One region of the Rhodococcus sp. NPDC056960 genome, then DNA from elsewhere that is predicted to be linked to it. Evidence: riboswitches for the same ligand, from Rfam matches in the RefSeq annotation. Region 1 holds a riboswitch; each other region holds the start of a gene.

The links. Region 1 has a riboswitch for thiamine pyrophosphate ahead of ACFTWF_RS05755 (3-oxoacyl-ACP reductase). Riboswitches for the same ligand answer to the same signal wherever they lie in the genome.
Region 2: linked by a shared signal. The riboswitch ahead of thiO (glycine oxidase ThiO) and the one ahead of ACFTWF_RS05755 (3-oxoacyl-ACP reductase) in region 1 are both predicted to bind thiamine pyrophosphate.
Region 3: linked by a shared signal. The riboswitch ahead of ACFTWF_RS17645 (TenA family protein) and the one ahead of ACFTWF_RS05755 (3-oxoacyl-ACP reductase) in region 1 are both predicted to bind thiamine pyrophosphate.

What each region holds. Positions count from the first base shown of each region.
Region 1 covers NZ_JBHURF010000003.1:111,198-118,997, forward strand. Annotated here, with positions in the region: gene ACFTWF_RS05725 (CHAD domain-containing protein) at 1-307, opposite strand, end outside; gene ACFTWF_RS05730 (pseudouridine synthase) at 353-1,252, opposite strand; gene ACFTWF_RS05735 (CocE/NonD family hydrolase) at 1,448-3,436, shown strand; gene ACFTWF_RS05740 (oxidoreductase) at 3,477-4,355, shown strand; gene ACFTWF_RS05745 (organic hydroperoxide resistance protein) at 4,375-4,797, opposite strand; gene ACFTWF_RS05750 (MarR family winged helix-turn-helix transcriptional regulator) at 4,800-5,252, opposite strand; TPP riboswitch at 5,326-5,429, shown strand; gene ACFTWF_RS05755 (3-oxoacyl-ACP reductase) at 5,479-6,243, shown strand; gene ACFTWF_RS05760 (LLM class flavin-dependent oxidoreductase) at 6,245-7,540, shown strand; gene ACFTWF_RS05765 (CitMHS family transporter) at 7,661-7,800, shown strand, end outside.
Region 2 covers NZ_JBHURF010000003.1:382,304-390,103, reverse strand. Annotated here, with positions in the region: gene ACFTWF_RS06970 (ABC transporter permease) at 1-647, opposite strand, end outside; gene ACFTWF_RS06965 (ABC transporter ATP-binding protein) at 647-1,588, opposite strand; gene ACFTWF_RS06960 (thiazole synthase) at 1,702-2,469, opposite strand; gene thiS (sulfur carrier protein ThiS) at 2,462-2,686, opposite strand; gene thiO (glycine oxidase ThiO) at 2,690-3,757, opposite strand; TPP riboswitch at 3,755-3,867, opposite strand; gene thiE (thiamine phosphate synthase) at 3,892-4,590, shown strand; gene ACFTWF_RS06940 (NUDIX domain-containing protein) at 4,591-5,349, opposite strand; gene ACFTWF_RS06935 (hypothetical protein) at 5,475-6,854, shown strand; gene ACFTWF_RS06930 (glutamate ABC transporter substrate-binding protein) at 6,851-7,800, shown strand, end outside.
Region 3 covers NZ_JBHURF010000010.1:121,147-128,946, reverse strand. Annotated here, with positions in the region: gene ACFTWF_RS17655 (ABC transporter permease) at 1-334, opposite strand, end outside; gene ACFTWF_RS17650 (ABC transporter substrate-binding protein) at 312-1,352, opposite strand; gene ACFTWF_RS17645 (TenA family protein) at 1,337-2,059, opposite strand; TPP riboswitch at 2,053-2,148, opposite strand; gene ACFTWF_RS17640 (carboxylesterase/lipase family protein) at 2,255-3,808, shown strand; gene ACFTWF_RS17635 (MFS transporter) at 3,801-5,042, opposite strand; gene ACFTWF_RS17630 (DUF3558 domain-containing protein) at 5,126-5,653, opposite strand; gene ACFTWF_RS17625 (DUF3558 domain-containing protein) at 5,650-6,186, opposite strand; gene ACFTWF_RS17620 (GNAT family N-acetyltransferase) at 6,170-6,445, opposite strand; gene ACFTWF_RS17615 (DUF4185 domain-containing protein) at 6,511-7,629, opposite strand.

The DNA of each region.
Region 1 (7,800 bases):
ATTCTCCGGGCACCTCCGTCTCGGGGAGCTCGGCGTCGGGTGCCAGCTGCAACTCGGTCCGCTCGTCCGCGCCCGCCGGAATCTTCAGGTGCCAGCCGGCGTCGTCGCCGCCTTCTCGGCGGCGGAGGGTGATTCCGGCACGGAGCAGCAGGAGTTCGCCCGTGTCGTAATACAGGGCGGACAGCTGAACGGTGTCACGTCGGGGTTCGCCGTCGACGCCCGGCAGCCCCGAGAGGGCCGGGAGTTGCTGCTCGGACGTGGCTTCGTACTTGCGTTCCACTTCGGACACGGACGTCGCGGTACTCATGTCACCATCTTTCCGCCTGACCGGGGTGAGGGAAAGAACGCGAGGTCAGGTCGGCCAGTCGAGAGTGCGCCGGCTCGCGAAGCGGCGACCGTCCCCCGAGATCGGGTCGACGAACTCGACGGATCGGGCCAGCAGGCGCAGCGGTGTCGAGTAGTCGTCGGCGGCAACGTCGTAGAAGTCGGGGTAGAAGTTGTCGCCGTGGATCGGGATACCGAGTGCGCTCATGTGAACCCGTAACTGGTGTGTCTTCCCGGTGTGCGGCAGCAACCGGTACCGGGCCGCGTCGCCGCACACCTCGAGAAGTTCGATCCGGCTCTCGCTGTTCGCGGGACCGTCCACCTCGTACGCCTTCAACACCCCCCGCTCCTTGACGATTCGACTGCGGACGGTGGCGGGCAGTACGAGATCGGGGTCGTGACGGGCGACCGCCTCGTACTCCTTGACCACCCGCCGCTGATCGAACAGCGACTGGTAGTCGCGCCGGACCTCGCGCCGCACCGTGAAGATCAGCACCCCGGCGGTCAACCGGTCGAGCCGGTGCGCGGGCGTCAGCTCGGGGAGGTCGAGGTCTCGGCGCAACCGGACCAGCGCCGACTCGGCCACGTAGGCGCCGCGCGGGGTGCTGGCCAGGAAGTGGGGTTTGTCGACGACGAGGAGGTTCTCGTCGCGGTGGAGGATCTCGATCTCGAACGGCACCCGCTTCTCGACCGGCGGGTCCCGGTACAGGTACACGAACCTGCGGGGTGCGAACAGCGTGGCCGCGGTGATCGGCTGCCCGCGCTCGTCGACCACTTCCGATGCGCCGACCTTCTCGCGGAGGCGGGTCTCGTCGTGCGGAAATCGGGCGACCAGGTACTCGAGCACGGTGGGCCACGAGCCGACGTCCGGCATCCTCAGGCGCGTCGGGTTGAGGCCGTCGCGGACGGGAAGTGGGGCGTCGGGCACCTTCGCCACGGTAGTCGAGAGGGTGCCGAAACCCGTCGTTGACCGCGGGAGGACTCATGGTTACTATCCGGTAAGTTTGTGACGCGGGCCACCCTGATGGCCGCTGAGGCGCGTCATCGGAGGATTTTCACGGGGTTCGTGGTGATCGTGCGTCGATGGGCGTTTCGTCCGGGTGCGGTGGCAGTTGTTCTTGCGATGGCGGTGGGTCTCGCCGTCGCTCCGGCGCTGACGGCGTCGGCCGATCCGACGGGGGGAGCGGCGGCCGCGCAGTGGAACGCCGCGGTCGACGCCCCGCCCGAATACCCGGTGATCGCGATCGACTGGGACGTTCCGATCAGGATGAGCGACGGAACGGTGTTGAAGGCCAACGTGTATCGCCCCGCGGACGCCTCGGGCACGCCGATCGACACCAGGATGCCGTCCGTCCTCAATGTCACGCCGTACACGAAATTGGTCGGTAACCTCGTCGATTCCGTGCTCGCGGTGCCGGGACTCGAGCACACGGTCGTCGACCTGGTGAACTCCCTCGATCTCGCCGGAACACCGTTCGACGGCGTCGGCGAGGCGGCGAAGGTGCTCACCGGTGGCGGCATGCGCGTCTTCGGCGTCAACCGCGACCTCGTCCGGAACGGATACACCCAGGTGGTGGTCGATGCGCGCGGCACCGGCTTCTCGCAGGGGGAGTGGCAGGCGCTCGGTCCGCTCGAGCAGCAGGATTCCGTCGAGGTCATCGACTGGATGAGCAAGCAGGGATGGTCCGACGGCACGGTCGGGATGGCGGGGGTGTCGTATTCGGGCATCAACTCGCTGCAGGCCGCGGGACACCAGCCGCCTGCGCTGAAGGCGATCTTCCCGACCGAACCGGGCAACGACCTGCTCCGCGACATCGTCGGAACCGGCGGCGGCCTCGGGGTGGGCTTCATGCCGCTGTGGTTGACGCTGGTCAACGGTCTCAAGTTCGTCCCCGACGTCCAGGCCCTCGCGCAGGGCCGCTTCGATCAGCAATGGCTCCAGGATCGGTTGCGGGATCCGCTGACACTGTTCCCCGCACTGATCGAGGCCATGACGGCGACGAAGATCGGCGATCTCGACCCCGGCACGCTGCGGGTGGCGCAGGACGGCCAGTTCTACGAGGAGCGCAAGGCGCAGGCGGGGAACATCCGGGTGCCGACCATGCTCTACGGCGCCTGGCACGACATCTTCGCGAACAGTGAGCCGCGCGTCTACAACGACATCCCGCTGCCCGCGGGCGAGAAGCAACTGATCATGAGCGACGCCTACCACATCTCGTTCGGGGGCGGTTTCGGTGAGCAGGACGCGCCGCCGCGGCTCGACGTCCTCGAACGCGCGTGGTTCGACAAGTGGCTGAAGGGAATCGACAACGGCATCGACGGGTACGGCCCGGTGACGCTGTATCAGCAGGGCAACGGCTGGACCACCACCGATCAGTTCCCGCGCGCCGGGGTCGACTACCAGCGGATGTACCTGTCGGGCGCTCCCAGCGGCACCGCGGGGCACGCCGTGCACGACGGCAGCCTGGTGTCGGCGAAACCCGGTGATGCAACGCAACTCACGGTCGCACCCGGGCTTCGCGGGCTCTGCTCCCGCGACGGTGTGCAGGGCACCGCGGGCGCGGCCGTCGTCCTCGGATCGGTGTGCAGCAAGGATTCCCGGTTCGACGAGGCCGAGGGGCTCACGTTTACCAGCGCACCCGTCGCGCAGCCGACGGAGTTGTCGGGTCCGGTCAATCTGCATCTCGAGACCGTGCTCGACGCCCCCGACGGGTTCTGGGCGGTGACGCTGAACGACGTCGCGCCCGACGGCACGTCGACGCCGCTCACCAACGGCGCCCTCACCGCTTCCATGCGGGCCGTGGACGATTCGAAGAGCACGAAGTCGGCGAACGGCGACTACTCCGAACCCCACCACTACCTGACGGTGGAGTCGCGGCAGCCGTTGGTGCCGGGCGAGGTGACGCCGGTGGACATCAACTTCGTGCCGACCGACGCGATGCTCCAACCGGGCCACCGACTGCGCGTCGACGTGTACGCGGGGAGCATTCCCCGGTATCTGCCGCTCGGACCGATGCTGGCCGACAGCGGGCTGAAACCGCAGCACGTCGCGTTGTCGCCGGACCGGCCGAGTTTCCTCAATCTGCCGCTGGTCGGAAGGCGGGCGTGGTGACGGGTTCACGCCGCGCCCCGGCATCCGTAGGGTTGAAATCATGACCAAGTGGACAGCTTCGGACATCGTCGATCAGAGTGGCCGCACGTTCGTCGTCACGGGCGCCAACAGCGGTCTGGGGGAGGTGGCGGCGCGGGCACTCGGGCAGGCGGGGGCGCACGTCGTCCTGGCCTGTCGCAATACCCACAAGGGAGAGGTGGTCGCGCGGTCGATCGGTGACAACGCCGAGGTGCGCCGTCTCGATCTCTCCGATCTCGCCTCCGTGCGGGAGTTCGCGGCGGGCATCGATGCCGTCGACGTGCTGGTGAACAACGCCGGCGTGATGGCCGTGCCGCAGCGCACGACCGCCGACGGCTTCGAAATGCAGATCGGCACGAACCATCTCGGGCACTTCGCGTTGACCGGGCTGCTGCTCGGCAAGATCACCGATCGGGTCGCCACGATGTCGAGTGCGGTGCATCAGGCGGGAACGATCCACCTCGACGACCTCAACTGGGAACACCGCAAATACAACCGCTGGAGCGCATACGGGCAGTCGAAGCTCGCGAATCTGCTGTTCACGTACGAATTGCAGCGCAGGCTCGCCGCAGCGAAATCACCCGTCAAGGCGGTCGCCGCGCATCCGGGGTACGCCTCGACCAATCTGCAGGCGCACACCGAGTCCGTGCAGGACAAACTGTTGGCGGTCGGTAACCGGATCTTCGCGCAGTCCGCGGAGATGGGGGCGCTGCCGATGCTGTACGCCGCGACCGCTCCCGACGTGATCGGCGGAAGTTACATCGGGCCGGACGGACTGTTCGAGCAGCGCGGCCATCCGAAAGTGGTGGGCTCCAACAAGAAGTCGCGGGACGAGCAGACCGCCGGTGCGCTGTGGTCCCTGTCGGAGAACCTGACGGGCGTCGAGTACAAGTTCGGGTGACCCGACGCCCGCGCAGGTGTCAGTCTTCGGTGACCTCGAGGGTGACGTCGATGTTGCCGCGGGTGGCGTTGGAATACGGGCACACCTGGTGCGCCTTCTCGGTCAGCTCGAGCGCTTCCGCGCGGGGCAGGTGGGGCAGGGAGACCTCGAGGGTGACGGCGAGCCCGAATCCGCCGCCGTCCGTGGAGCCGATGCCGACGCGGGCACCGACGGCCGAGTCGGCGACGTTCGCCTTCGCCTGACGGCCGACCAACTGGAGTGCGGAGTGGAAGCAGGCGGCGTATCCGGCGGCGAACAGCTGCTCGGGGTTGGTGCCGTCGCCGGACCCACCCATCTCGGTGGGGATGGCCAGGTTCACGTCGAGCCGGCCGTCCGACGTGCGCGCGTGGCCGTTGCGGCCTTCTCCGGTGGCGAGGGCTTCGGCGGTGTACACGATCTTCATGGTTACTTCTCTCCTGTACGGGTGGGGAAACTGTGGAGCGATTCGGTGAGCCTCGACAGGGTGTCGCGGAGGGCGACGAGTTCGTCGACGTCCATTCCCGTCGAGTGGGCGAGCTGCGCGGGAATGTCCTCCGCTGCGGCGCGGAGACCGGCACCCTTCTCGGTGAGGTGGATCCCGACACGGCGCTCGTCGGCCGACGAGCGGCGGCGTTCGACCAGGCCCAGGGCGTCGAGGCGCTTGAGCAGTGGCGACAGCGTGCCGGTGTCGAGGTCCAGGGCATCGCAGATCTCACGCACTCCGCGGCCGTCCTGTTCCCAGAGCACCAGCAGCACGAGGTACTGCGGGTAGGTCACTCCCAGCGAGTCGAGCATCGACCGGTATCTCGCCGTCATGGCCCGCGATGCCGAGTACAAGGCAAAGCACACCTGGCGGTCGAGGGCGAGGTTGTCGGTCACCACCAAATAGTTGCACACAACTAGGTTGTGCACAACCATAATGGCCGGAGTGGTGACTGGGCATACACTGTTCGCCAGTGACACGGGGTGCTGCCCGGCGAGAGCCGGGCGGCTGAGAACACACCCGTCGAACCTGAACTGGGTAATGCCGGCGAAGGGATGTCGCGGAGACGGCCGTACGCGCCGCTCCGAATATCTCGTCGCCGACCGAACGGAAGGTGACAGCATGCAGCTCGACAAGCAGATCGTCCTGGTGACCGGTGGTGGACGGGGCCTCGGCGCCGCCCTCGTGCGGTCGTTCGCGGAGCAGAACGCGCGGGTGATCGTGAACTACCGCAACAGCCGGGAGGCGGCCGAGGAGCTCGCCGCTTCCCTTGGCGCGGACCGTACGGTCGCGCTCCGGGCCGACGTCACGGATGCCGGACAGGTCGCCGCGCTGTTCGCCGCGGCCGAGGCGCACTTCGGCTCACCGGTGACCACGGTGATCAACAACGCGCTCGCCGACTTCTCCTTCAACGGCGACGCACGCGACAGGGCGGACGTCATCACGTGGGATGCGTTCGACGCGCAGTTGCGCGGCAGCGTGAAGGCGACCCTGCACACCACGCAGGCCGCACTGCCGGGCATGCGTTCGCTCGGGTTCGGCCGGATCGTGAACATCGGGACCAACCTGTTCCAGAACCCCGTCGTCCCGTACCACGACTACACGGCCGCCAAGGCCGCGGCGCTGTCGCTGACCCGTACCCTCGCCGCCGACCTCGGTCCCGACGGCATCACCGTCAACATGGTCTCGGGCGGGCTGCTCCGCACCACCGACGCGAGTGCCGCCACTCCCGACGAGGTGTTCGACCTCATCGCTTCGAGCACGCCGCTGCAGCGGGTCACCACCCCGGAAGAGTTCGCCGACGCGGTGCTGTTCTTCGCGTCCCCGTGGTCGCGCGCGGTGACCGGCCAGAACCTCGTCGTCGACGGCGGACTGGTCAAGGACTGACATGAGCGACACGAGGCAACTGCACTTCAACGCCTTCCTCTACAGCTGCGGCCACCACGGCGCCGCGTGGCGGCATCCCGCCTCGCAGGTGGAGCGTCTCTGCGACATCACCTACTACGAGGAACTGGCGCAGACCGCGGAGCGGGGCTGCCTCGACGCGGTGTTCTTCGCCGACGGACATTCGGTGCGCGACCCCGCGACCGGGGGCATGTGGTTCCTCGAACCGCTCACCGCGCTGTCCGCGATGGCGCGGGCCACCGAGCGGGTCGGGCTGGTGACGACGGTGTCCACGACGTTCTACACCCCGTTCCACGCCGCCAGGATGCTGGCGTCGCTCGACCACATCAGCGGCGGCCGCGCCGGCTGGAACGTGGTGACGTCGATGTTCGACGCCGAGGCGCGCAATCACGGACTCGAGGAGATGCCGCCACACGACGAGCGCTATTCGCGTGCCGCGGAATTCGTCGATGTGGCACTCGCGCTGTGGGATTCGTGGGAGCCCGACGCGCTGGTGCTCGACCGGGAGGGCGCCTTCGCGGATCCGGCGAAGGTGCGTCCGGTCGAACATCGGGGCAAGCATTTCCTGGTGGACGGCCCGCTGACCGTGCCGCACTCTCCGCAGGGACGTCCGGTGCTGTTCCAGGCGGGCGCATCCGATCAGGGTCGCGACCTGGCCGCCCGGTGCGCCGAGGGCATCTACGCCGTCGCCTACGACCTCCCGGCCGCTCAGAACTACTACGCCGACGTGAAACGCCGCATCCGCGTGGCGGGCCGTGACGCGGATGCGGTGACGGTGATGCCCGGCCTCGTGACCTACGTGGGCTCGACCACCGAGGAAGCGCACCGCAAGAAGGCGGAACTCGACGCGCTCCTCCCGGTCGAGCAGTCGCTGGCGCAGCTGTCGATGTTCGTCCAGCAGGACTGCAGCGCCTGGGAATTGGACGCACCCGTTCCCGCGCTGGCGCCGCTGTCGGAGTTCACCGGACCGCAGGGTCGATACGACACGATCCTGCGAATCATCGAGAAGGACCGTCCCACCGTCCAGTCGCTGCTCGGCACGTTGGCGGCAGGCGGCGGGCACTGCACCATGATCGGCACCCCGGAGTCGATCGCCGACGAGATCGAGATGTGGTTCCGCCACGACGGGGCCGACGGGTTCAATCTGATGCCGCCGCTCTACCCCAGCAGCCTCGACGAGTTCGTCGACGAGGTGATCCCGGTCCTGCAGAAGCGGGGGCTGTTCCGCGCGCAGTATGAGACAGCGACCCTGCGTGACCATCTCCGGGGTCAGCGATAGTTGCCACCACAAAGAACACAACCTTCTCTACGTACGCAACAGTGACTGTGAGCGCCCTTCTCCCCGACACTTGCTGTAATCGCGATCACATCGCGACTCGAGTTCGGACGAGGAGTGGCAATGCTGGTAGCACTCGGCTTTCTGATGGTGGCCGTGTTCATGTTCTTGATCATGTCCAAACGGGCCACTCCCGTGGTCGGGTTGATCGCCGTCCCGGTCGCATTCGGTATCGCGGCCGGGGCGGGTCTCGGCATCGGCGA
Region 2 (7,800 bases), 270 kb from region 1:
AGGAACGGCATGACCTTCGTGCCGAACGAGCCGAACAGGTTGAACAGGCTCTCGATCAGCAGCGGCCACAGCAGCAGCAGGGCGATCGCGCCCGCCGACTGGCGCAGCAGCGTACCGACGCCGACGGCGAGCACCACGCACAGGAACGCGTAGATCGGGACGCCGTAGATCGACCGCCACGCGTCGTCACCCGACAGCGTGAGGGCGGCTCCCGCCTCGTCGCCGGCGGTCGCCTTCGCGATGGCGTACGCGCCGAACGTGAGAACGAACGTCAGCACGGCACCGAATGCGCCGATCAGACCGGCCTTCGCGATCAGGACGGACGCCCGGTTCGGGATGGCCTGGAACGTGGTGCGGATGACCCCGAAGCGGTATTCGCTGGTCACGGCCAGTGCGGCGAGGATCATCAGGACCAGCACGCCGAACCCGGACACACCGCCGACGGCGTCCGCCATCTGCGGCAGGAACGGGTCGAAGTCGGGTCGCTTACCGTCCGCGATCTGGTTGTTGAAGGAGTTGATGCTGGCCTTCGCGCTCAGCCCGATGACCGCCGCGAGACCGAGGCCCAGCACGATGATGATGACAGTGCACCACCACGGCGACCTAGTCGACGTGATCTTGATCCGTTCGGCATTGAGAACAGCCATTACAGTGCACCCCTCATCACATCTTCGACGCCCTCTGCGTGGTACTGCACGTCGTCTCCGGTCAACTTCATGAAGGCGTCCTCGAGCGATCCCCGCTGAGATGCCAACTCGTGCAGAACGATGCCCTGCGCACCGGCGATCGCGCCGACGGCGTCCGTACTCGAATCCACCACGACGAGCGCCTGCTGTCCGTCGGATCCGTCCTCGCGGACGGTGAGACCCGTGGACGTGAGCGCACTGCGCAGTGCGTCCAGCTGCGGACTGCGCACGCGCACAGTCGATTCCGAGGACTTGCTGACGAACTCGGAAACGGTGGTGTCGGCGATCAGGCGCCCACGCCCGATGACCACCAGATGTTCTGCGGTGAGCGCCATCTCGGACAGCAGGTGGCTCGACACCAGCACGGTGCGACCCTCTGCGGCGAGACGCTGCATGAACTTGCGGATCCAGACGATGCCTTCCGGGTCGAGTCCGTTGACCGGCTCGTCGAACAGCAGCACCTTCGGGTCGCCGAGCAGCGTGGCGGCCAGACCCAGTCGCTGAGACATGCCGAGCGAGAACCCGCCGGCCTTCTTGCCCGCCACCTCGGTCAGCCCGACGAGGTGCAGCACCTCGTCGACCCGGCTCTTGGGCAGCGAATTGGACGCCGCCATCCACTGCAGATGGGCGCGGGCGGACCGGTTGGGGTGCACCCACTTCGCGTCGAGCAGGGCCCCCACCGTCCGCAGCGGCTGCACCAGGTCGCTGTACGGTTTGCCGTCGATCAGCGCGCTGCCCGCCGTGGGACGGTCCAGCCCGAGGATCATGCGCATGGTCGTCGATTTGCCTGCACCGTTCGGGCCGAGGAAGCCGGTGACCATACCCGGCTTCACGGTGAACGTCAGGTTGTCCACCGCCTTCGTCGCACCGAAGGTCTTTGTCAGTCCCCTCACTTCAATCATGATGAGAAGGATGCCGGAACCTGCGGCCGGCGCGCATCGGCCGCAGGTCTACTCCCGACTCGTCCCCTGGTACCGGTCGGACCCTGAGCGGGACCCCGACGGAACCCCGAGAACTACGACGACGCCTGCGCCCAGAATCGCTTGGGGATGCGGCCGGCGTGCCGTGCCTCGTACCCGGCGACCACGGCTCCGCGCATCGCGGACGCCATGAGCGCCGGATCCTTAGCCCTGGTCACGGCCGTAGCCAGCAGCACCGCGTCGCAGCCGAGTTCCATCGCGAGGGTCGCGTCGCTGGCGGTCCCGATGCCGGCGTCGAGGATGACGGGCACCCCGGCACCCTCCACGATCATCTGGATGTTGTGCGGATTCGCGATGCCGAGTCCGGTGCCGATCGGCGAGCCCAGCGGCATCACGGCGACACACCCGACGTCCTCGAGCCTGCGGGCCAGCACCGGATCGTCGGTGGTGTACGGCAGGACGACGAAGCCGTCGTCGACCAGTTGCTCTGCCGCGCTGACCAACTCGATGGCGTCGGGCATCAGGGTGCGTTCGTCCGCGATGACCTCGAGCTTCACCCAGTCGGTCTCGAGCGCCTCGCGGGCGAGTTGCGCCGTCAGCACCGCCTCGGCCGCGCCGCGGCACCCCGCGGTATTGGGCAGCGGCGCGATGTCGAGCCTGCGCAGCAGGTCCAGCACGCCGGTGCCGCCCGCGGCGTCAACCCGGCGCATCGCGACCGTGGTCAGCTCGGTGCCGGACGCCACGAGGGCCTCCTCGAGCACGGTGAGGTTGGCGGCGCCGCCGGTGCCCATGATCAATCGAGACCCGAACGTCCGTCCCGCGATGGTGAGGCCCTTCTGCAGGCCGGGAGTCGCGTCAGCCACCCTGCACCGCCGTGAGGATCTCGATCTCCCAGCCTCGGACCACCAGTTCGTCCCACCGGGCGCGCGGGAACACCGCGCCGTTCACCGCCACCGCGATGCCCTTGGACGGCAGGTTCAGCACCTCCAGCAGCCCGGCGACGGTCAGCGGTTCCGCGAACTCGTGGTCCTCGCCGTTGACACTGATGCCGATCGGCACCACTACTTGCTGCTCACTCATCTCTTACCTCGCTACCTTCTCGAAACGTTCGGGGTCGGCGGCTTTCGCCTCGACCAGTGCCGAGCCCTCCAACAGTGCCACCGTCGCGTCGGCGGTCACCGGGGTGAGCAGGATGCCGTTGCGGCCGTGCCCCGTCGCCACCACCACACGATCGGACACCCGGCCGATCAGAGGCAAATTGTCCGGGGTCATCGGGCGCAGACCCGCCGCGGTCTCGCGCAGTTCGTACTCGCCGATCGCGGGCATCAGCGCCTCGGCATCCGCGATCAGGTCGCGGACACCGGCCACCGTGACCTGTGTGTCGTTGCCCGATTCGTACTGGGTGGCTCCGACGACGATGCCGTCGGCGCGCGGCACCAGGTACGCGGGCCGGCCGTGGACGCTGCCGCGGATGGTGCGTCCCGGCGCGGGGGTCACCCCGGGACGGGCCCGCAACCGCAGGATCTCGCCCTTCACCGGCCGGACCGGAAGTCCCGGCCACAGGGCCGGCGACGCGATGCCGGCGGTGACCACGATCTGGTCCGTGTCGAGCCCGTCGAGGCTCTGCACGGCCTCACCGATCAGCTCCACTCCCGCGTCGACGGCACAGCGCCGCAACGCCTGCAGCAGCAGCCTGTTGTCGACAGCCAGTTCGTCGACGGCCAAGAGCCCCAGCCGGACTCCGCGGCCCAGCATCGGTTCGAGGGCCCGGACCTCGGCGCGGTTCAGGATCTGCAGGTCCCGCCCCTGCTCACCCACCCATTCCGCGATGGTCCGCAGGTCCTCGGCGTCCGCACCGTCCAGGGCGACGGTGAGCGAACTCTCCGACGTGAACAGGTCGACCCCGGCCCCGGCCTCGAGTTCCTTCCCGAATTCGGGCCACCGGTCGAGCGATGCGCTCCCCAGTTCGAGGACGCTCTCCTCACCGGGCCAGCCCTCGGACAACGGGGCGAGCATTCCGCCCGCCACCCAGGACGCTCCCGAACCGATCGACGGGTCGTACAGCTTCACCGACCAGCCGTTGCGGGCTGCGCGCCACGCAATGGACAGGCCGATCACTCCGCCTCCGACGACGGATACCGATCTCGCCATGAACTCCACCTCACTTCCTGCGCCGGCATGATCCGGGTCAGGTATGACGGTCGGGCTCGGCGTGAGCCCCTCTCAGCCCCACGTTCCCCGGGACTCCCGTGTTGCACTTTCACCGTAGAGGCTACCGTCATGCCGTGACCACCACGCACCACAGCAACCTCACCGACCGTCGGCGCCGCCTCGGAGCGGCGCGCTTGTACCTGTGCACCGACGCCAGGCGCGAGAAGGGCGACCTGGCGCAGTTCGCCGAAGCCGCGCTGTCCGGTGGCGTCGACATCATCCAGCTCCGGGACAAGGGCTCGGCCGGCGAGAAGAAGTTCGGCACGATGGACGCCCGGGACGAACTCGCGGCGCTGTCGGTGCTCGCGGCCGCGGCCAGGCGGCACGGTGCGCTGCTCGCGGTGAACGACCGCGCCGACATGGCGCTGGCGGCCGGGGCGGACGTGCTGCACCTCGGTCAGGGTGACCTGCCCGTTCCGTACGCGCGGACCGTCGTCGGTTCCGACGTGCTGATCGGCCGATCCACCCACAGCCGCGCGCAGGCCAGCCTCGCGGCCATCGAGGACGGCGTCGACTATTTCTGCACCGGGCCGGTGTGGGCCACGCCCACCAAGCCCGGCCGGACCGCGTCGGGCATCGATCTGGTGCGTTCGACCGCCGACTCGGCGACCAACCGCCCGTGGTTCGCGATCGGCGGCATCGACGAGGCCCGCGTTCCGGAGATCCTCGCCGCCGGGGCGACCCGCATCGTGGTCGTGCGCGCGATCACCGAGGCCCGCGACCCGCAGGCCGCCGCACGCTCGCTGTCGGCCCTCCTGCAGCAGAACGCCTAGTTACGGCTGATCCAGCCAGCCCAGCACCGTCGCCGGCGTCAGGACCACGACGGTGGCCGGCAATTGTTCGACCAGGTCGGGGTCGGTGGCGACGACCGCGGTGACCGTGCCCAGCGTGGTGCCGTGGCCGACCGGTTCGGTGAGCAGCCCGACCGTGTCCGCCGACTCGAGCACCTCGATGCGCGGCAGCCACCCGTACGTGCCGTCGGGCAGGCGCACCGTGCGGGGCAGCGCCTTCGACAGCTGCGGCAACGCACCGCGCTCCCCCAGCACGTCGTGCCTCGCGAGCAGCAGTCGCATCTCGGTGGTGCGCAGTCGCGGCCATCCCGCTTCGAATCCGGGGTGCAGGGGCAGGCCGGCGACGTCGGTCTCCCGTACCCAGCGGAGTTCGGTGCTCTCCCCGTTCGGAACGGTCGGCAGCGGGCGCTCGGCGTCGGCGATCACCGTGGTGTAACTCCAGCCGCTCGCCACCTCCATGGTGACGACCTCGGTGCGGACGCGGATGGCCGCGCTGTCGATGCCTGCTTCCTCGTGCGCCTCACGGACCGCGGCGTGGGTGGTGGTCTCGTGACTGTCCCGGGCACCGCCGGGCAACGCCCACGTCCCGCCCTGGTGGCTCCACGCAGCCCGGTGCTGCAGCAGCACGGCCGGCGTCTCGTCCGGCAGCGGCGCACGCAGCAACAACCCGGCCGCACCGTGCTTGCCCCAATGACGACTGCCGTCCGGCCCGGTTGCCCAGCCGTCACCGTCACCACGCATCGACTACCCCTGTCCGACCTGATGGGTCACCCTGCAGTTCCCTCACACTAACGGTTTCTCCCGGAACTGCCCGTCGGCAGCCGGGAACCGACTGCTGCTTATATGCTCCCCACCAAGGTGCGGCCGTGACACGGGAGGGGTGCGAGGTGGTTCTGCGTGAGGCGCCGTCGATCGAACCCACCGGCAGCCGCGCACTGTCTGCCGCCGCGGACGACGACGTCGACCCCGCGGTGGCGCGCCGCAAGGAACTGCGCGCGTTCCTCGCATCGACTCCGGCCAAACTCACCGCACTCGGCGCCCTCCTGGTCCTGCTCACCCTCCTCGCCGGATTCGTGGCCGCATCCACCGTCAACGGCCGGGAAGCCACGCTCGACACCGTCCTCGCCGAGACGGAACCGCTGTCGTTCTCGGCGCAGAACCTGTACAGCGCCCTGTCGGTGGCAGATGCCGCGGCCACGACGGCGTTCATCTCCGGCGGTCTCGAACCGCCCGAACTGCGGGACACGTATTCGCAGGCGATCGGCACCGCGTCCGCCGACCTCGTGTACGCGTCGGGCGGACTCGCCGCGAGCGACGTCGACAGCCGGCGTCTGCTCGCCTCCATCTCCAGCGACCTCAGTGTCTACTCGGGTCTCGTCGAGACCGCGCGGGCCAACAATCGCGTCGGTAATCCGGTCGGCGCCGCCTATCTCAGCGAGGCTTCCACGCTGATGCAGACGAGCATGCTGCCGATGGCGCAGGAGTTGCACGCCCTGCAGGAATCCGACGTCGCGGACACCCAGCGGGACTATTCGCGGCCGCCCTGGTTCGCGCTGATCCTGGTGCTGATCGCGCTCGTCGCACTGATCGTCGTCCAGGTCGTGCTCGCTAGACTCAGCCGGCGGACATTCAATCTCGGGCTGATGCTGGCGTCCGCGTGCACCGCGATCCTCCTGGTCTGGATGCTGGTGGCCGGGCTCGTCTCCTCCGTCGACACCAATCGCGCACTCACCCAGGGTGCGCGCCCGATGCACGAGTTGACCGCGGCGCGCATCCTCGCCCAGCAGGCGCGCACCGAGGAGACGCTGAAACTGGTCCGCCGCGATTCGAACGGTGACTACGACGCCGTCTTCGAGGACAAGTCCAGCCGGCTCGACGCCGTCCTGGCGAACTACCCGAAGGACGCCGGAACGGTCGGTCGCGACGAGGTGGCCCGGGCCCAGCAGGCGTGGACCGACTGGTCCTCGGCGCACGACCGGATGAACGAGATCCTCGCCCGGGGCGACTTCGTCTCGGCGGCAGCGGTGGCCATCGGGCCGGGACCCGCCGACTCCGCGGCCCAGTTCACCGCCGTCGACGACGCGCTGACCGACGGAATCGCGGCCGCTCGCGACCATCTGCGATCCCACGTCGCGTCCGCGGCGCGCGTGCTGACCGCGCTCGGTTCGGGTGCCCTCGTGCTGACACTGATCGCGTTCGCCGGAATTATCATCGGGTTGTGGCCTCGGTTGCGGGAATACCAGTGAGGCGCCGCCCGATCGTGCTGCTGCTCCTGGCGGCCGTGGTCCTGATCGGCGGATGTGCCCAGTCGAGTCCGGAGCACGTCGGATCGCCGAGTGTCTCGTACACCGAACCCCCGTTGCCCGCGGCCGCGACACCTGCCCCCGAGGCCGGCGCTGCGCCGACGACTCCCGCCGAGGACTGCGGTGACCCCACGGCGAGCCTGCGTCCGTTCCCCGACGACTCCGCGGCCCAGATGCCGACGGTCGACGCCATCCGCGCGCGGGGGCGTCTCGTCGTCGGCCTCGACACGGGCAGCAACCTGATGAGTTTCCGCGACCCCACCACCGGTGCCATCGAGGGCTTCGACGTCGATGTCGCCCGGGAGATCTCGCGGGACCTGTTCGGCGACCCCGATCGGCTCGACTACCGCATCCTCACGTCGGCCAATCGGGAGAAGGCACTCCAGGAGTCGATGGTCGACATCGTGGCGAAGACGATGACCATCACCTGCGACCGCAAGGAACGGGTGGCGTTCTCGTCCGAGTACTTCGCAGCGCAGCAACGGGTGCTCGTCGTGAAGGGCTCGCCCATCCACGGTGCCGCCGACCTCGACGGCAAACGGGTCTGCGTGGTCAACGGCACCACGTCGCTGACACGGTTGCAGCAGGTGGCACCGAAGGCCGACATCCTGACGGTTCCCATGTGGTCGGATTGCCTGGTGGTCCTGCAGCAGGGACAGGTCGACGCGGTGACCACCGACGACACGATCCTCGCCGGCCTGGCGTCCCAGGACCCGTACCTCGACATCGTCGGCGACAGCATGGGCGCCGAACCGTACGGCATCGGCATCACCAAGGCGAACGACGACCTGGTGCGATTCGTCAACGGCACCCTCGAACGCATCCGCCGCGACGGAACCTGGACCGAGATGTACGACCGATGGTTGTCGATGCTGGGACCGTCTCCGGG
Region 3 (7,800 bases), on a different contig from region 1:
GCGGAACGAACGCGCGCCGCAGCCACGGCGAGAAGTCCACGAGCACCGCGAGCGCCCAGGCGCAGAGCAGGGACACCGCGAAGCCGATCAGGGTCACCTGCAGCGTCGCGGACGCGTGACCGGAGATGGCGTCCCGCGCCCGCCAACCCTGCTGGACGACGCGCAGCGGAGACGGCAGCACCTGCGGCCGGATACCGCTGACCGTCACGTACGCCTGCCAGGCAATGAGTAGCAGCGCCACGACCACGACCGCGGGCACCGTCCGTCGCAGCAGCGAGGACGTGCCCGGGGCCGTGGTGCCGAGACTCGTGTCAGGGCTGAGCGAGGTACTCATTGGTGAAATACGTCGACCAGTCGGGTTCCGTGGTCAGCGGTGCCCCGTCGGGGCCGGTGAGCAGGCCGTGCTGGAACAGGAAGCCGGAGTATCCCGCCCACTTCTCGGCCGTCTGGGTTCCGACCTTGCCGGAACTGTCCTTCATGTATTCGGACGACAACATCTGCTGGCTCTCCTTGACGAGGGACTCGTCCGGAAAGGCGCCGGGGTTCGCATCGATCAGTATCTGCGCCGCCTGATCAGGCTGGTCGGCGGCGAACTGGTAGCCGCGTTGCAGCGCCTGGACGAACTTGCGGGCCTGCTCGGGATGATCGGCCATCCACTGTTCGTTGCCCTCGATGACCAGTGCGTAGGCGTCGGGGAAGCCGTAGTCGGTGTAGTGGAAGTAGCGCATCGGCGTGCCCTGGTGCTCGGCCTCGATGCCTTCCCAGCCGAAGAACGACACGGTGAAGTCGGCGGTGCCGGAGTAGACGGCCTCGTACGCCGACGTGCCGAGCGTGACGGTGGTGAATTCGCCCTTGCCGCCGTCGTTCCGGATGATCTGCTTCAGCGTCTCCTCGCCGTCCGGGTCCGCGAAACCGGCATAGATCTTGCCGTCCAGATCCCGGGGGCGGGTGATGTCGGCGCGATCCGCCTTCACCGCGATGCCGGTCGCCCAGTGTTGCAGCGGGGCCAGGACCGACGTGGTCTGCGCGCCCGCCGCCTTCGAGAACGTCGCAGAACTCTGGAAGCTCACCCCGAACTCGGCGTTCCCGGCATCGACCAGAGTGTCGGGGGAGGTGTCGTTGTACGGCAGTACCTGCACGTCGAGTCCGGCGTCCGCGAAATAGCCCTGCTGCTGCGCGACGAACAGACCGGTGTGGTTGGTGTTCGGGGTCCAGTCGAGTGCGAACCGGATGGTGTCGTCCGACTGCGAGTCACCGGCGCAGCCGGTGAGCATCGACAGGGCGGAGACGAGGATGACGGCTGCCGTGGCAGCGCGCTTGGTGCGAGAGAAGAGTGTCACGACGCCGGCCATTCCTGCTTGTTGAGTGCGGTGTCCCAGAACATGAGTTCGTAGCGGCTGGCGATCACGAACGCCTCCACCATCTCCTCACGCTGGGCATCGGTCGCGGCCTCGGCGGCGGCGTCCACCAACTCGCGGGCCCGGGCGACGGCGGCGTGGAACTCCTCCGCGTCGTACGTGGTCACCCACTGGGCGTACGGGTGCGACGGGTCGGCGGAGAGCACGTCACGGGCGCTCGCCGCGAGCCGGCGTCCCACGTCCGCGTAGATCCAGAAGCAGGGCAGCACCGCGGCCGCGGCCACCGCGTACGGTTCCGTGGCTGCCACGGCGGTCAGGTACGAGATGTACCCGAGGCAGGCCTGCGAATGCTGCGGATCCGCGTCCGACGCGGGGAGCCGTCCGCTGGTCAGCAGATTCTGGTGCAGGGTGGCCTCGACCGTGGCGGCCTCGGCTGCCGAACCCGCCCAGAAACCCGCCTCGACGGGACCCGGTGCATGCGCGGCCACCAGCGACAGCGCCTTCGCGTACCCGGTCAGGTACAGGAAATCCTGCTCGATGTACGTGCGGAACACGTCCAGCGGCAGCGTCCCGTCACCGAGGCGGCGCAGGAACTCGAGTTCGTCGATCGCTTCGCGCAGCACCTTCGTCCGGTCCCACAAGTGGTCCGTGAATCGGGCGTGCTGGCCGGCGCCGGCAGCGTCTTGGACAGAGCTATTCACAACGTTGACATCCCTTCGTCAGCATTACCTGAGCAGGTTCCCGGGTGTGTTCTCAGCCCCGCCCGTGCGGAGCACCCCGTGTCAGAACAAGCCGACCCTAGCACCGCCCGTGTCCGGGAAGGAAAGGCCCTGCCTGCTCATCGTTGGTAGTTTGGCCAGAGATTCCCGGTACGCGCTGCGTGAGGAGATTCGTCCGTGGATGTCGAGAAGTCCGGCGACACGCTCGTCGTCCGTGCCCGGGACGGCGAGTTGCGCGGCTACCCCGAGGGCGACGTCTACGCATGGAAGGGCATCCCGTTCGCCGCGGCCCCCGTCGGCGATCTGCGGTTCCGCGCGCCGGTCCCGCCCGCGCCGTGGGAGGGTGTGCGCGACTGCGTCGACTTCGGCCCGATGGCGCCGCAGGGGCACAGCACCGCCGTCCCGATCGACGCCGGACTCGAGATCGACGAGGACTGCCTGTCGGTGAACGTGTGGGCGCCGCGACCCGACGGCACGCCCAGGCCGGTGATGGTGTGGATCCACGGCGGCGCGTACTGCCTGGGAACCGCGGCGCAGGGCATCTACAACGGGCGCATCCTGTCCACCCTCGGGGATGTCGTGCTGGTCTCGTTCAACTACCGGGTGGGGGCGCTCGGATTCCTCGACCTGTCGTCGTTCTCGACCGCCGGCCGGGTGTTCGAGACCAACTGCGGGCTGCGCGATCAGGTCGCGGCCCTCGAATGGGTGCGCGAGAACATCGCCTCGTTCGGCGGCGACCCGGACGAGGTGACGGTGTTCGGGGAGTCGTCCGGGGCCGGGTCGATCACCACGCTGATGACGTGTCCGAGCGCGGAAGGGCTGTTCCACCGCGCGATCGCGCAGAGCCCACCCGCCACGTCCGTCTACGGAGGTGAGCGGGCCGCCACCGTCGGGAAACAGTTCCTCGACATCCTCGACGTGGCGCCCGGGCAGATCGACACGCTGCTGCGCCTGCCGTACCGCACGATCATCGAGGCCAGCGACACCCTCGTCAACGAGGTGCCCGTCAAGATCCCCGGCACACTGGCGATGGCGCCCGTGGTGGACCGTGACTTCCTGCCGCGCTACCCGGTGGCCGCATTCCAGAAGGGCTACTCCCACCGCATCCCCCTCATCATCGGTTCCAACAAGGACGAGTCGTCGATCTTCAAATTCATGAAATCGCCTCTGCTGCCGGTCACGTCGGATTCGGTGCAGGAGATGCTGCGGGCGATCGCGACGGATCACCCCGAACTGCCCGCCGCCCGGCTCGCCGACATCCTGTCGGTGTACCCGGACCGCGGGAAACCGAAGGGCGCACTCGCGATGTCCCGGGACGCCGCGTTCCGGATGCCCGCGCTGTGGGTCGCCGACGCGCACAGCCGCCACTCACCGACGTGGATGTACCGGTTCGATCAGGCCACGCCGATGCTCAAGGCCGCACGCATCGGAGCGGGGCACGCCACCGAACTCCCGTACGTGTTCGGCAATTTCGACACCCTCAACATCGACCCGACGTTCTGGCTCGGCGGCCGCAAGACGGCGCTCGAGGTGTCGGGCCGGATCCAGCGCCGCTGGCTCGCGTTCGCCCGGCACGGCGTCCCCGCCGCACTCGACGGGTCCAAGCACTGGGCGCCCTACGACGAGGAGAACCGCTCCACCCTGCTGATCGACGGCGCGGACACCCTCGTGCAGGACCCGGACCACGAGATGCGGATCGCCTGGGGCAACGACGTCATGGGCTTCAATTGACCGGCACCTTTGCGTCCAACTCCTTCAGCACGGGCAACCCGAAGCACGCCAGCCCGATGATCAGCACCGGGATCGCGAGCACGAAGAACGTCGGCTGTATCCCCCATTTGTCGAGGAGCGGGCCGGCCAGCAAGTACCCCAGCGGTCCGGCGGCGTACGCGGTGGACGTCATGACTCCGGTGACTCGTCCGCGCATGTGCTCCGGGCTGCGAGTCTGCATGGCGTAGTTGGCGATCGGGCCGACCGGACCGAAGACCAGACCCTGCAGCAGGGCCAGCGCCAGGATCGCCCACAGCGGCGGCAGGAACGCCATCGCGACCATCGCCGCGCCCAGCACCGTCACCGCCACCAGCATCAGCATCCGGCGCGACACGAACGGCGCGAGCGGCCCGTACGCGAGCGCACCCACCACGCCGCCGATGCTCAGCGCCATGAGGACGGAACCCAATTGCGCGGGCTTGTCCAACTCGGTGAAGTACACCGGGAACACCACCGATTCGACGGGCATGTACAGCGCCACCACCGCCATGTCCACGAGCGCGATGGTGCGCAGAAGACGGTTGTGCCACACGAACTTCAGGCCCTCGAGCGTGCCGTGCCAGATGGACGTCGGGCGCGTGGCAAGGTCCGGTCTGCCGGCGTTCTCGAGACGGAGGAACGCGATCGTCGCGACGGACAGTACGAACCCGGCGGCGGCGACCCACAATGTGTTCACCGCCCCCACGGTGGCGATCAGGACGCCGCCGATCCCCGGCCCGACCAGATACGCCACGTTGTAATTGGCCTCGTAGAGGCTGTTCATCCGGTCGAGTGACCACCCCGCGGACGCCGTGGCGGCGGGCAGCATCGACTCCCTGGCCGCGATTCCGGCCGGATCGAACGCGGCGCCGATCGCGGCGAGAACGGCGATCACCGTGACGGTGAGACCCGTCGTAATCGCGATGACCGGGATGGCCGCGACGGACAGGGCCGACAGGCAGTCGGAGATCAGGGACGTGCGGCGTCGGCCGAACAGGTCGACGAACGTGCCCGCGAACAGGCTCGACAGCAACAACGGGAGGGTGGCCGCGCCCGCGACGATCGCGGCGTCGGACGCGCGACCGGTCTGCTCGAGCACGAGCCACGGCAGCACGACGATGACGATGCCGTTGCCCGTGGACGAGAACAGGGTCGCGACGTTCAGGAGGATCAGGGGCCCGAACCGACGAGTCACAGCCGTCTCGGTGGCGGTCACGGCAAGGGTCCTCTGGTCGGCTCGATCGGTGGTCCCTCGACGCTAACAGCGAGGTCGGGGCGACCGCGAGCGAATTTCGGCCGCTACTGGTTGCGTTGCAGGGTCAGCTCGGCGAGGGTGCGGGCGCCCACACACGGGTCGCCGGTGCCCGACCGCTGCTGCACCCACCACGTGATGACGCCGGAGTAGGCGGCCGTGATCCCGCACGTCGCGGAGTCACCCGGTCGCCGGGCGCTGAACGCCGACGTGCCCGCGATCGTCGTGGCCTCCACCTGGTACCCCAGCTGTTCCGCCACACCCCGCTCCCGCTGCAACGAGTTGTTCTCGAACCAGCCGAACGTCACGTCGATCGACCCGGCGGCGGACGACACCGTCCACATGCACACCGCACCGTAGAAGTACTGGTCGATGCCGTCGCCGCCGAGCGTCTCGGCGATCTTGTCGTTGGGGACGGCGTCGCACTCGCGCAGGAGCTTGTCGAACTGCGGCGAGCCGCCGTCTCCGGAGGCGGACGCGCCCTCCGGCAGGGCGGTGCCGGTGACCGACGTGCCGCAGCCGGCCAGCAGCATCGCCGACGCCAACGCGGCGGCGAGCCGGCGACCTGCCGTCATTTGGCCTTCTCCAACGTGAGCTCACCGAGCGCGGTCGGCGCCGCGCACGGGTCGGCGGGTGTGGCGCCGCTGCCGTAGCGGACGAGCCAGTGCACGAAGTCGGAACCCGTCGCGAGCGCGACCTCGCAGAAGCCGACGTTCTGCGACGAGAATCCGCGGTGCCCGGCGATCTCGAGGTCGTGGACCTCGTGACCGATGCCCTTGGCCACCGACCGCTCCCGGTCGATGGGGCTGCCGCGGTACCAGGTGAACATCACGTACCGCTCGGGGCCCGCTTCCCACCGGCACTTGATGCCGTTGCGCGACACCGGAGCGAGCCCGGAGATGCCCGCCCGCTCGTACACCTCGGCGTCGGTCAGCGAGCCGCATTCACCCACGAACGCGCCGGGCTGCGGGGCCACCGAGGTGGCCGGCGCGGACGCCGCCGGATCCGTCGAACCGCTGCCGGAACCGCAGCCGGCGAGGGCGACCGCCGCCGCGATCAGACACGTCGCGCGGACGGCAGGGCGGACCGGATCAGACGAGCTCCGCATAGCTCGGATTCTCGGCGATGTACTTCTCCACGTACGAGCACGACGGGATCACGGCGAGCCCGCTGGTCTTCGTGTCGTCGAGAGCGGCCTTCACCACCACGGCGGCCAGCCCCTGCCCGCGGAACTGCGGGTACGTGACGGTGTGGTGGAAGTCGCGGGCACCGTTCCGCTCGAAGTAGTCGGCGTATCCGGCCAGCTGACCGTCGAGGTAGACCTCGAACCGGGATTCCGACACGTCGTGCTCCACCGTGGCCGCCACAGATCGCTCCTCTGCTCGTGTGGCGTGCGCGCTGTCCCGCGCACGCTGTCACTCGCAGATTACCGTCAGTCCGCGAGGTTGGTACGCAGCAGCATGACGTTGTAGTCCGACCAGGTGGTGGCCAGGAAATACAGATCGGATCCCTGCGCCCACGGGTGCATGTACGCGCCGTACAACTCGGGCACGTCCCGGCTGCTCACCAGCACTTCGGGTTCGCTCCAGCCGGATTCGAGACGGTCGGAGCGGCGCATGACCACCGAGTTGCCGGCATCGGTGTACATCGCGACGAACTGGCCGAGGTACTGGTTGAACTGCACCGACAACTCACTGACCGGTCCGGGGATCACCGGGGCGGCCACGACGGCGTTGGACTTCACCCACGCCCTGCCGTCCCAGTACTCGTACGCCGTCAGGTTGCGGATGTCCGCTTCCTTCACCCGCGACAACCGGGCGTCCCCGTTGCGGCCGGACGGGGTGCCGAACGCGTAGACGAAGCCGTCCTGTTTGACGTAGGAGCCCATCTGGAAGTTCTCGGCACCCGTGGCGGGAACGTTGGGCCGCAGTGTCAGCGGGTCCGTGATCCAGTTCTCGCCGTTGTCGACGGAGTACGCGATGCCGGAGGCGTTGGTGATCCACTCGCCGGGGGCGCCCCAGCTCCGCACGGACATGTAGTTGATGTACTGCGTCGCGGTCGGACCCTCGCCGACGGAGATGCCGGTAGTGGGGATGACGGTCTGCTCCACGCCGGGAATCTTCTTGCTCTGGATGATCTCCTTGGAATGGTTCGGTGCGTCGACCGGAGAATTGTCGATGCTCATCCCGTTGGTGAGGTCGTGATCGGAGCTGCGCAACAGGATGTTGCTGCGCCAGTCGCCGACCAGCCCGCACAGCGGGTTGTCGCTCAGCCCCACCGTGTCACCGAACGCGGTGAGGATCTGACCGCCGCCGTTGTCCCACATGATGCCGAGGTCGGTGCCGAGAACCCGGAACCGGCCGATCGTGTCGTTGGCGCTGCGCGGCCCGGTGATGTGGGCGATAGCCTGAGTTTTGCCGCGCAGTTCGGGGAGGCGACCGTCGCTGCCGTTGAGCCAGGGAATGGGGTTGATGCCCTGGTTCCCGCTGCCCGATCCGAGGCTGCCGGATCCGCCGAGGCACGGCGCCGCCGACGCAACAGGCGGCGTCATCGTGAAAAACGTGCAGGTAGAAGCGAGTAGGACGGGCATCGCCAGAGAGGCGACACGGCGGAGTCTGGTCACGAGCGCACCTCTCTGCGACGAATCGAGTCGGGTCCGGTCACGCTAGCAATACCTCACCTGTCACACCAGCCCCCTGGGTAACCATTGGGTATCGCACCT